2 regions of the Stenotrophomonas sp. YJH_SMC_106-19 genome follow, and region 1 is predicted to be linked to the other one. Evidence: riboswitches for the same ligand, from Rfam matches in the RefSeq annotation. Region 1 holds a riboswitch; the other holds the start of a gene.
The links. Region 1 has a riboswitch for cobalamin ahead of metE (5-methyltetrahydropteroyltriglutamate--homocysteine S-methyltransferase). Riboswitches for the same ligand answer to the same signal wherever they lie in the genome.
Positions count from the first base shown of each region.

Region 1 (4,578 bases):
GCTCCACCATCAGCCCCCACAACTGCTGTGACGCCAGCCGCTTGTCCTCCGAGCCCAGCTTGTACGACGGTGGCGACGGCACGCCGGCAGCCACCATCGTGTACGCCGCCCGATAGGCCAGCACCTGCTGCGCGGGATCGTCGGTACGCGCCACTTCCAGCGTGTAACGCTGGTAGGCCGAGGCCAGGTTGCGCCAGCGGATCCAGTAGTGATTCTCGAAGGAGAACGCGCAGAAGCGCGCACCGGCCAGGCTGCCCTTGTCGGCGATGCGGGTCAGCACCTCCTGCGGCATGTCCAGGTTCATGCCGCCCTCATCACCCTGCAGGGTCACGTGCACGATGCGGTCGCGATAGCCCGGAGCACGCGCCTGCAGCAGGTCGCGCCAGTTCTGCATGGTTGCCACCACCGCGAACAGGAAACGGCCGAGCTCGCCGGCGGCCACCGGTGCGGCGATGGACTGGTAGGTGCGTTGCCAGCCATGACGGTTTTCGCTGGGCAGGAACACCGATCGCTCCAGCGCCTGCCGTGCATTGCCGCCGGAGCTGACCTCCTCCGCATGTTGCGGATAGACCAGGTTGATGGCGAAGGTCGGCCAGCGCGGAAGCGCCGCGTCGAACAGATGGATCGGGAAGTTGCTGCTGATGCCCCCATCGGAGAACCAGCAGATCCGGAAGGCGGTGATCACCGGGCCGCAGGCCTGGCCGGCACTGGTCAGCCCCTCCATGCTGTCGGCCACGTTGTGTTCCGGATCGGAGGCGGTCGCCCCAGGCTCACAGCGGCGCTCGCGGCGCGAGGGCTCATGCAGCGGCACTGCGCTGATCAGCAACGGGAAACTCAGGCTCATCCGCGTTGCCACCAGTACCGGCAGCTGCGGCCCCTGCGGCAGGCGGTAATAGAGTCGTCCATCCACGCCCAGCGGCGGACCCGCATGGTTGACCAGCCACTGCACCACGCTGGCCGGGAACAGCTGGTCGAACTCTTCGCGCAGGAACCAGAACTGCGCGCCGCCCAGCGGCAGCGTGCGGGGTTCGTTGTGCGATACGCAGGTGGTGATCATCTGCAGGGTGATGGCATGCGGGCTGTCCGGCTCGTCGGCATAGCGCGGCGCATCGTGCAGGTCGGCAAAGGTGAGCGGCACATCGGCCGGCTTGCCTGACAGCTGCTGCAGGCAGCCGTGCAGCCATTCCGTCAGCGCCGGCCGGCGCGCGTCGCTGCCGAGGCCGCTGCACAGGCCCAGCAGATTGCGTCGTGCCACCCGCGCGACCCGCAGCGCGGCCCCGGCCACGCCAGCGCCGTAGGCGCACAGCAGGGACGGCAGCAACGTTGCCGCCACTCCACTCCAGCCGCCACCCCACGCGCCCAGCGCGAGCAGCAATGCCAGCGACACCAGCACTTCCAGCGGCGCGATCTGGAACACGGCGATGGCCAGGCACAGCAGCTTGCGGGGCCAGCCTGCATTGCCGGTCAGCACCACCAGCAGCCGATAGGCTGCACGCGCGCCGCGCGCCGGCTGGAACAGACCGTAGATGAACCCGCGCCGCGACAGCTGCGCCGACACCGCCGACAATCCACCGTACCCGGCATCGCCGGGCAGCGGCTCGCCCGCCTGCTGGCGGCGATCACCATAGGCCGCCGCCGCAGCCACCGCGGCGGCGATGGCGCCTGCCGAGGTGCCACCGATGCTCTTGAAGCGATACTCGCGCGCCAGCGCCAGTACCGCATTGGGGTACACGATGCCGCTGGTGATGCCACCTTTCATGACCAGATCGCAGTACTTCGCCGCCACACGTCACCTCCCGTCCGTCGGTTGCCAGTATCGCAAGCCGGCCTCTCACTGCCTGAGAAAGGCGCCACATCCCGGTGGTGTGATGCCAGGCCTTGACCATTGCTGCCAACCGGCCTACCTTGTGCACGCCGAAGGTATTCATCTCTTCATACGAATGAAGGGATGAATTTAAACGGGAATCCGGTGAAGGCGCTTCGCGCGCCCATTCCGGAGCTGCCCCGCAGCGGTGAATGGAAACGAATCCTGCCAACAGCACTGGGCTCGCGCCTGGGAAGCGGCAGGTAGTAGGTGGGCTGCGGCCCGCGTCCAACAGCCCGAATACCGGCCCCGGCCGGGGGACACGACCGTCCCCTGACTCGACCTGGAATCTCCGCGGGGAGGTTGCCGGGGCCGTCGTCGTCCTGCGCCTGCAGGGTGCGCGGCCACGTGCGTCCTTTTCACGGCATCCGGTTCGCCCGCGGGGGCGAAGGTCGCTGGCAAGACGCCCGTGGGCCGGCAACGGCACGCGTCGTCCTGCGGTTCCTTCGTTCCTCAATGCCGACATGCAATGAGGACACGCTGCAATGACCACTGTTACCAACCTGGGCTTTCCCCGCATCGGCGCCAAGCGCGAACTGAAGCGGGCGCTCGAACGCCACTGGGCCGGCGAGGACGACGCCGCCACCCTGCAGGCCACCGCCGCGGCGCTGCGTGCCCGGCACTGGCAGCTGCAGATCGAGGCCGGCGTCGATGTACCGCCGAGCAACGACTTCAGCCTGTACGACCAGGTGCTCGACACCGCATGGCTGTTCGATGCCATTCCCGAACGCTACCGCGAACTGGCCGCGCACGATCCACTGGCCGCCTACTTCGCCACGGCCCGTGGCCTGCAGCGCGATGGCATCGACCTGCGCGCGCTGGAGATGACCAAGTGGTTCGACACCAACTATCACTATCTGGTGCCGGAACTGCACGCGGGCCAGGCCTTCGCCCTGCGCGGTGACAAGCCGCTGACCGAGTTCAACGAGGCCAGGGCGCTGGGCATCCACACCCGTCCGGTGCTGCTGGGGCCGGTGAGCTTCCTGCTGCTGTCCAAGACCACCGACGGCAGCGCCGCGCTGGACCTGCTGGATGCGCTGCTGCCGGCCTATGTGCAGCTGCTCGGCCAGCTGGCCGACGCCGGTGCCGACTGGGTGCAGCTGGATGAGCCGCTGCTGGTGCAGGATCTCGACGCCGATGCGCAGGCAGCCTATGAGCGCGCCTATGCCCGGTTGGCCACGGCACGGCGTCCGAAACTGCTGGTCGCGACCTATTTCGGTGCGCTCGAGGACAACCTGGCGTTGGCCACCGGCCTGCCGGTGGACGGACTGCACGTGGACTTGGTGCGCGCGCCGGAGCAGCTGGACGCCGTGTTGAAGGCGCTGCCGGCCGAGCGCGTGCTGTCGGCCGGCCTGGTCAACGGCCGCAACATCTGGCGCACCCATCTGGACAACGCACTGATCCTGGCCCGGTTTGCCCAGGTGGACCGCGGCGCCGACCGGCTCTGGCTGGCACCGTCCTGTTCCCTGCTGCACACGCCCGTGGATCTTGCGCTGGAAAAGAAGCTTGATGACGAACTGAAGGGCTGGCTGGCGTTCTCCCGGCAGAAGCTGCAGGAACTGCGCCTGCTGGCCGACGCGCTCGATGGCACAGCGGATGCGGAAGCGGGCCTGGCTGCCAATCGCGCTGCGCTGGAGGGGCGTCGTCGCTCGCCACGCGTGCACAACCCGGCCGTGGCCGCACGCCTGGCCGCGCTGACCGTGGCCGATGCGCAGCGGCACACCGCCTACCCACAGCGCCGCGCCGCGCAGCATGCGGCGCTGCAGCTGCCGCTGCTGCCCACCACCACGATCGGTTCCTTCCCGCAGACGCTGGAGGTGCGCGAGGCACGCGCCCGGCACAAGTCCGGCAAGCTGGGCCTGGCCGAGTACGAGGCCTTCCTGGAACAGCAGACCGCGCATGCGGTACGCGTGCAGGAAGCGCTGGGCCTGGACGTGCTGGTCCACGGCGAATTCGAGCGCAACGACATGGTCGAGTACTTCGGCGAGCAGCTGGAAGGCTTCGCCTTCACCGGCAACGGCTGGGTGCAGAGCTATGGCTCGCGCTGCGTCAAACCGCCGGTGATCTTCGGCGACGTCAGCCGCCCGCAGCCGATGACGGTGCGCTGGTCCAGTTACGCGCAATCGCTCACCGACAAGCCGATGAAGGGCATGCTGACCGGTCCGGTGACGGTACTGCAGTGGTCGTTCGTGCGCGACGACCAGGAACGCGATGTGACCTGCCGGCAGATCGCGCTGGCCCTGCGGGACGAAGTGCAGGACCTGGAAGCAGCCGGCATCGGCGTGATCCAGGTGGACGAGCCGGCCATCCGCGAGGGGTTGCCGTTGCGCCGCGCCCACTGGCGCGCCTACCTGGACTGGGCGGTGGAATCGTTCCGCATCAGTACCAGCGGCGTGCGCGATGCCACCCAGATCCACACCCACATGTGCTATTCGGAGTTCAACGACATCATCCACTCGGTCGCAGCGATGGACGCGGACGTGATCTCGATCGAGACCTCACGCTCGCGCATGGAACTGCTGGATGCCTTCGTGAAGTTCAACTATCCCAATGAGATCGGCCCGGGCGTGTATGACATCCACTCCCCGCGCGTGCCGGACAAGGCGGAGATGGTGGACCTGCTGCGCAAGGCGCTGGCCGTGCTGAAGCCGGAGCAGCTGTGGGTCAACCCGGACTGCGGGCTGAAGACCCGTGGCTGGCCGGAAACCCGCGCT
Region 1 covers NZ_JCAFRQ010000005.1:231,099-235,676, reverse strand. Annotated here, with positions in the region: gene AC5P5M_RS15245 (patatin-like phospholipase family protein) at 1-1,759, opposite strand, end outside; cobalamin riboswitch at 1,901-2,130, shown strand; gene metE (5-methyltetrahydropteroyltriglutamate--homocysteine S-methyltransferase) at 2,350-4,578, shown strand, end outside.

Region 2 (4,578 bases), on a different contig from region 1:
CCGACCGCTCGCAGGCCACGCCGGCGCAGGGCGTGCAGCAGCGCGGTGCTGGCCGCCGTCTTGCCGATCTCGGTATCGGTGCCGGTGACGAACAGCGCGGATGGCAGGGCAGCGGGCAACGGCATCAAAGGCTCCAGCGGGGCAACAGAGCGTGCATTATCGCTGGCCCGGCACGCTTGCTAGACTGCGGTCATGTTCGCCAATGCCTCGCTTACCGGCAGCAAGCCGGAACAATACGCCCAGCTGCTTGAACAGGCCCGTGGCCTGGTCCATGGAGAGTCCGACCGCATCGCCAACGCGGCCAATCTCTCGGCGCTGGTCTTCCACGCCCTGCCCGACCTGAACTGGGTGGGCTTCTATCTCTACGATGGCCAGGAGCTGGTGGTCGGCCCGTTCCAGGGGCTGCCGGCCTGCGTGCGCATTCCGCTGGACAAGGGCGTGTGTGGTGCCGCGGCCCGCCAGCGCGTGACCCAGCGCGTCGACGATGTCGATGCCTTTCCGGGCCACATCGCCTGCGACTCGGCCTCCCGCTCGGAACTGGTCGTTCCGCTGCTGCGCGGCGATGAACTGATCGGAGTCTTCGACATCGACAGCCCGAAGACCGGTCGCTTCGATGCCGATGACCAGGCCGGACTGGAAGCCATCGCGCGCGTCTTCGTCGAGGCGCTGGGATGAGTGCGCCGAAGCTGCGCAACATCGGTCCGAAAAGTGCGGCGTGGCTGCGCCAGGTCGGTCTGCGCAGCCGTGACGATCTGGCCGCCGTCGGCGCGGTGGGTGCCTTCGTCAAGGTCAAGCGCGCCGGCTTCAAGCCCAGCCTGAACCTGCTCTACTCGCTGGAAGGGGCCCTGCTGGACTGCCATTGGCAGGAACTGGGCGAGCCGCAGCGCGAGGCGCTGGTGCAGGACTACGAAGCGCGCATCGCCGCGCACCCGCTGAAGGCGGCCGGCCCGGCCTCGGGGCCGGTGCACGAGCAGCGATTCGACGCAGACGACGACGCAGAAGAAGACGTGGCCGGAAGCGCCGACGAGGACTGATCGGCGCCGGCCGGATCAGGGCTGCTGCAACTCCAGCAGCTCGCCCACCAGGCCTGCCTCGCCACGCTCCAGCCTGACCCGCAGGCGCGTACCGTGGTCGATGCGCAGCGCCCAGCACAGCGACATCGGCAGGCCGCAGACCTGTGACAGCACCATGCGCAGCGGGCCACCGTGGCTGACCACGACGGTCGGCAGCGGGTCGTCATCGTCGAGCAGGCGGTCGAGCGCACGCGCGATGCGCCGCTCGAAGTGCCCCCAGCTTTCGCCGTTTGGCGGCGGATACGCATGCGGATCAGCATGGAATGCCGCCAGCGCCTGCTCCGGCAGGTCGAACAGTGCCTGCCCGTCCCAGTCGCCGAAGTCGAGTTCTTCCCACTCCTCGTCCGCATCCACGTCCAGCCCGCGCGGGGTGGCCAGCGCCATCGCTGTGTGCAGTGACCGCAGGCGGGGCGAGCTGATCACCCGCTCCCAGGGCTGCGTGGCATAGGCCTCCACCAGTTCCTGTGGCAGGCGGGCCAGCTGCGGTGGATCGCTGCGGCCATCGAGGTACTCGTCGCGACCGTTGCCAGCGTGGCGGACCAGGTCGAGGATCATGCATGCGTCCTGTGCAGGCAACGCGGGGACAGCGGAAAACGGGCGGACATCGGCAACGGCACCACGGGATCAAGCAGCAATTCTAGTGGCTGGGGATCATCAGCTCCACAGACATTGCCGCATATACGCCGCACCGGGCATGCCGATGCCGTAGACTGCGCGCACTTCCAGGTGACCTGCGGCATGGCCGGCAGGTTGAAACGGGAAGCCGGTGACGCGTGAACCCACGCCATGCCGGCGCTGCCCCCGCAACGGTAAGCACGTCAGTTCCAGGCAACACCGCCACTGTGCCAACAGCATGGGAAGGCGCCTGGACGGTGGCCTCGCGCCGCCTGGCGGCAAGCCCGGAGACCGGCCCGGAAGCCTCAGGTCGCGATGCGGTGGGCATGGCGCTGGATGTCCGCAGCACTGCCTGCGGCATCGGCGCTTGCCTGCCTCCGCGGCTCCTCCCCTTCGCCACGCGGGCGTGCGTGGCACCTGGAGTCCCCCGATGAAGCTGCAGTCCCGATTGCTTTCCCTGGCCGTATTGGCCGCCCTGCCCGCGTTGGCCCAGGCCGATGATGGCGCCCGCGCGCTCGATCCCATCCTGGTCACGGCCACCCGCACCCCCATCGCCCTGCAGGACAGCATCGCGCCTGCGCAGGTGATCGACCGGACGCAGATCGAGTCCAGCCAGGCCACTTCGCTGCAGGACCTGCTGCGTGGCCGCGCCGGCATCAACCTCACCAACGCCGGCGGCCTGGGCAAGCAGAGCTCGCTGTTCCTGCGCGGCACCAACTCCGGCCACACGGTGGTGCTGGTCGACGGCATGCGCATCAACAGCGCCGATCTCGGCCTGGCGATGATCCAGGACCTGCCGCTGGCGCAGATCGAACGCGTGGAGATCGTGCGCGGCCCGCAGTCCAGCCTGTATGGCGCCGACGCCATCGGCGGTGTGATCCAGATCTTCACCCGCCGCAACCAGGGCGACTTCGCGCCACATCTGCAGCTGGGCGGTGGCAGCAATGGCCTGCGTGAGGCCAGCGGCGGCATCGGTGGCAGCAGCGAACGCGGCTGGTTCGGCGCCGACATCGCCTACCAGCATTCCGATGGCATCGATGCCTGCCGGGGCTCGGCCACGCTGTTCACCGGCTGCTTCGCCGACGAACCCGACCGCGACGGCTACCGCAACCTCTCCAAGAGCCTGCGCGGCGGCTACAACTTCAACGAGCAGTGGACGGTGGAGGGCAGCGCGCTGCGCGCCGACGGCCAGAACCACTACGACGGCTACTACAACTACTCCGAGACGCGCCAGCAGGTACTGTCCGGCAAGGTCCGCTACACGCCGGCCGAACGGCTGGTGCTGACCGCCAACGTCGGTCGCAGTGACAACGAATCGGACAACGTCGGCGCGGACGACGTGCATGGCAGCGCGCAGACGCATCGTGACAGCGCGTCGCTGCAGGGCGACTTCGGCGTGGCCGAAGGCCAGCTGCTGAGTGCCGGTGTGGACTGGAGTGAGGACAACCTGGACGGCAGCAGTGCCGGCTATCGTGTCGACAGCCGTCGCAACACCGGTGTGTTCGTGCAGTACCAGGGGCGCTTCGGCCGACACCAGTTGCAGGCCAGCGCGCGCAACGACGACAACCAGCAGTTCGGCAACCATGCCACCGGCAGCATCGGCTGGGCGATGGAGCTGGATCACGGCCTGCGCATCAACGCCAGCTACGGCACGGCCTTCAAGGCACCCACCTTCAGCGACCTGTATGACCCGTGGAGCGGCGTGCCGACACTGGATCCTGAGAAGTCGAAGAGCGCCAACCTGGGCATTTCGCAGCAGGGCCAGGGCTGGCGCTGGGGCCTGGATGTGTACGAGACCCGCATCGATGACCTGATCACCTACGATGCAGCCACCTTCAGGATGCAGCAGGTGGAGAAGGCGCGCATCCGCGGTGCCGAACTGACCGGCGGCGTCGTGCTGGCCGGCTTCGACATCGCTGCACAGCTGAGCTACACCGACCCGCGCAACCGCACGAACGGCAGCAGCCAGTTCGACAACTGGCTGCCGCGCCGTGCACAGCAGACGGCACGGCTGGATGTGGATCGCCGCTTCGGCGCATTCCGTGCCGGCCTGACCGTACAGGGTGCGGGCAAGCGCTATGACGATGCCGCCAACACGGTGAAGGTCGGCGGCTATGGCACGTTGGATCTGCGCGCCGAGTACGCGCTCACGCCATCGTGGTCGCTGCTGGCCCGGGCAACCAATGTGTTCGACCGCAGGTACGAGACCGTGGCGTGGTTCAACCAGCCGGGCCGCGAGTATCAGCTGAGCGTGCGCTACCAGCCGAAATGAGCAGGCGCGCCGGGCGCAGGCCCGGCGCTATACCGGGATGCGCGCGGCCAGGCCCGGCAGTTCGCGCAGATCGTCGATCACCGCCACCGCAGCTGCGGTGGCCAGGTCCAGGCCACGCGGGTAGCCGTAGCGCACCAGCGCGATCGGCATTCCCGCGTCTTCCGCCGCGCGGTAGTCGGTCAACGAATCACCCACCATCAGGCATGCATTCACCGGCAAGCGGAAGTGTGCCGCGATGTGCCGCAGTGGTTCACCGCTGGGCTTGCGCTGTGGCAGCGAATCGCCGCCCAGCACCAGCGCGAACGCATCGCCGATGCCCAGATGCTGCAGCAGCGGCGGCACCAGCGCTGCAGGCTTGTTGGTGCAGATGGCCAGCGGCACAGCACGTCCCCGCAGCTGCGCCAGTGCTTCGGCCACACCGTCGAACAGGCGTGGGCTGCGCAGCAGGCACTCACGGTAATGCACCATGAACACCGGCATGACCTCGGCCAGATCGACCTGCCGCCCTGCGGCATGCACGGCCTGCTCGACCAGCCGGCGGACACCGTCGCCAATCCAGCCCAGCACGGTGGCTTCCGGCACACGGGCCAGGCCGATGTCCTCCAGCGTGCGGTTCAG
Region 2 covers NZ_JCAFRQ010000006.1:86,350-90,927, forward strand. Annotated here, with positions in the region: gene bioD (dethiobiotin synthase) at 1-125, opposite strand, end outside; gene AC5P5M_RS15995 (GAF domain-containing protein) at 193-675, shown strand; gene AC5P5M_RS16000 (TfoX/Sxy family protein) at 672-1,034, shown strand; gene AC5P5M_RS16005 (histidine phosphatase family protein) at 1,050-1,628, opposite strand; cobalamin riboswitch at 1,781-2,002, shown strand; gene btuB (TonB-dependent vitamin B12 receptor) at 2,119-3,960, shown strand; gene gph (phosphoglycolate phosphatase) at 3,988-4,578, opposite strand, start outside.
Region 2: linked by a shared signal. The riboswitch ahead of btuB (TonB-dependent vitamin B12 receptor) and the one ahead of metE (5-methyltetrahydropteroyltriglutamate--homocysteine S-methyltransferase) in region 1 are both predicted to bind cobalamin.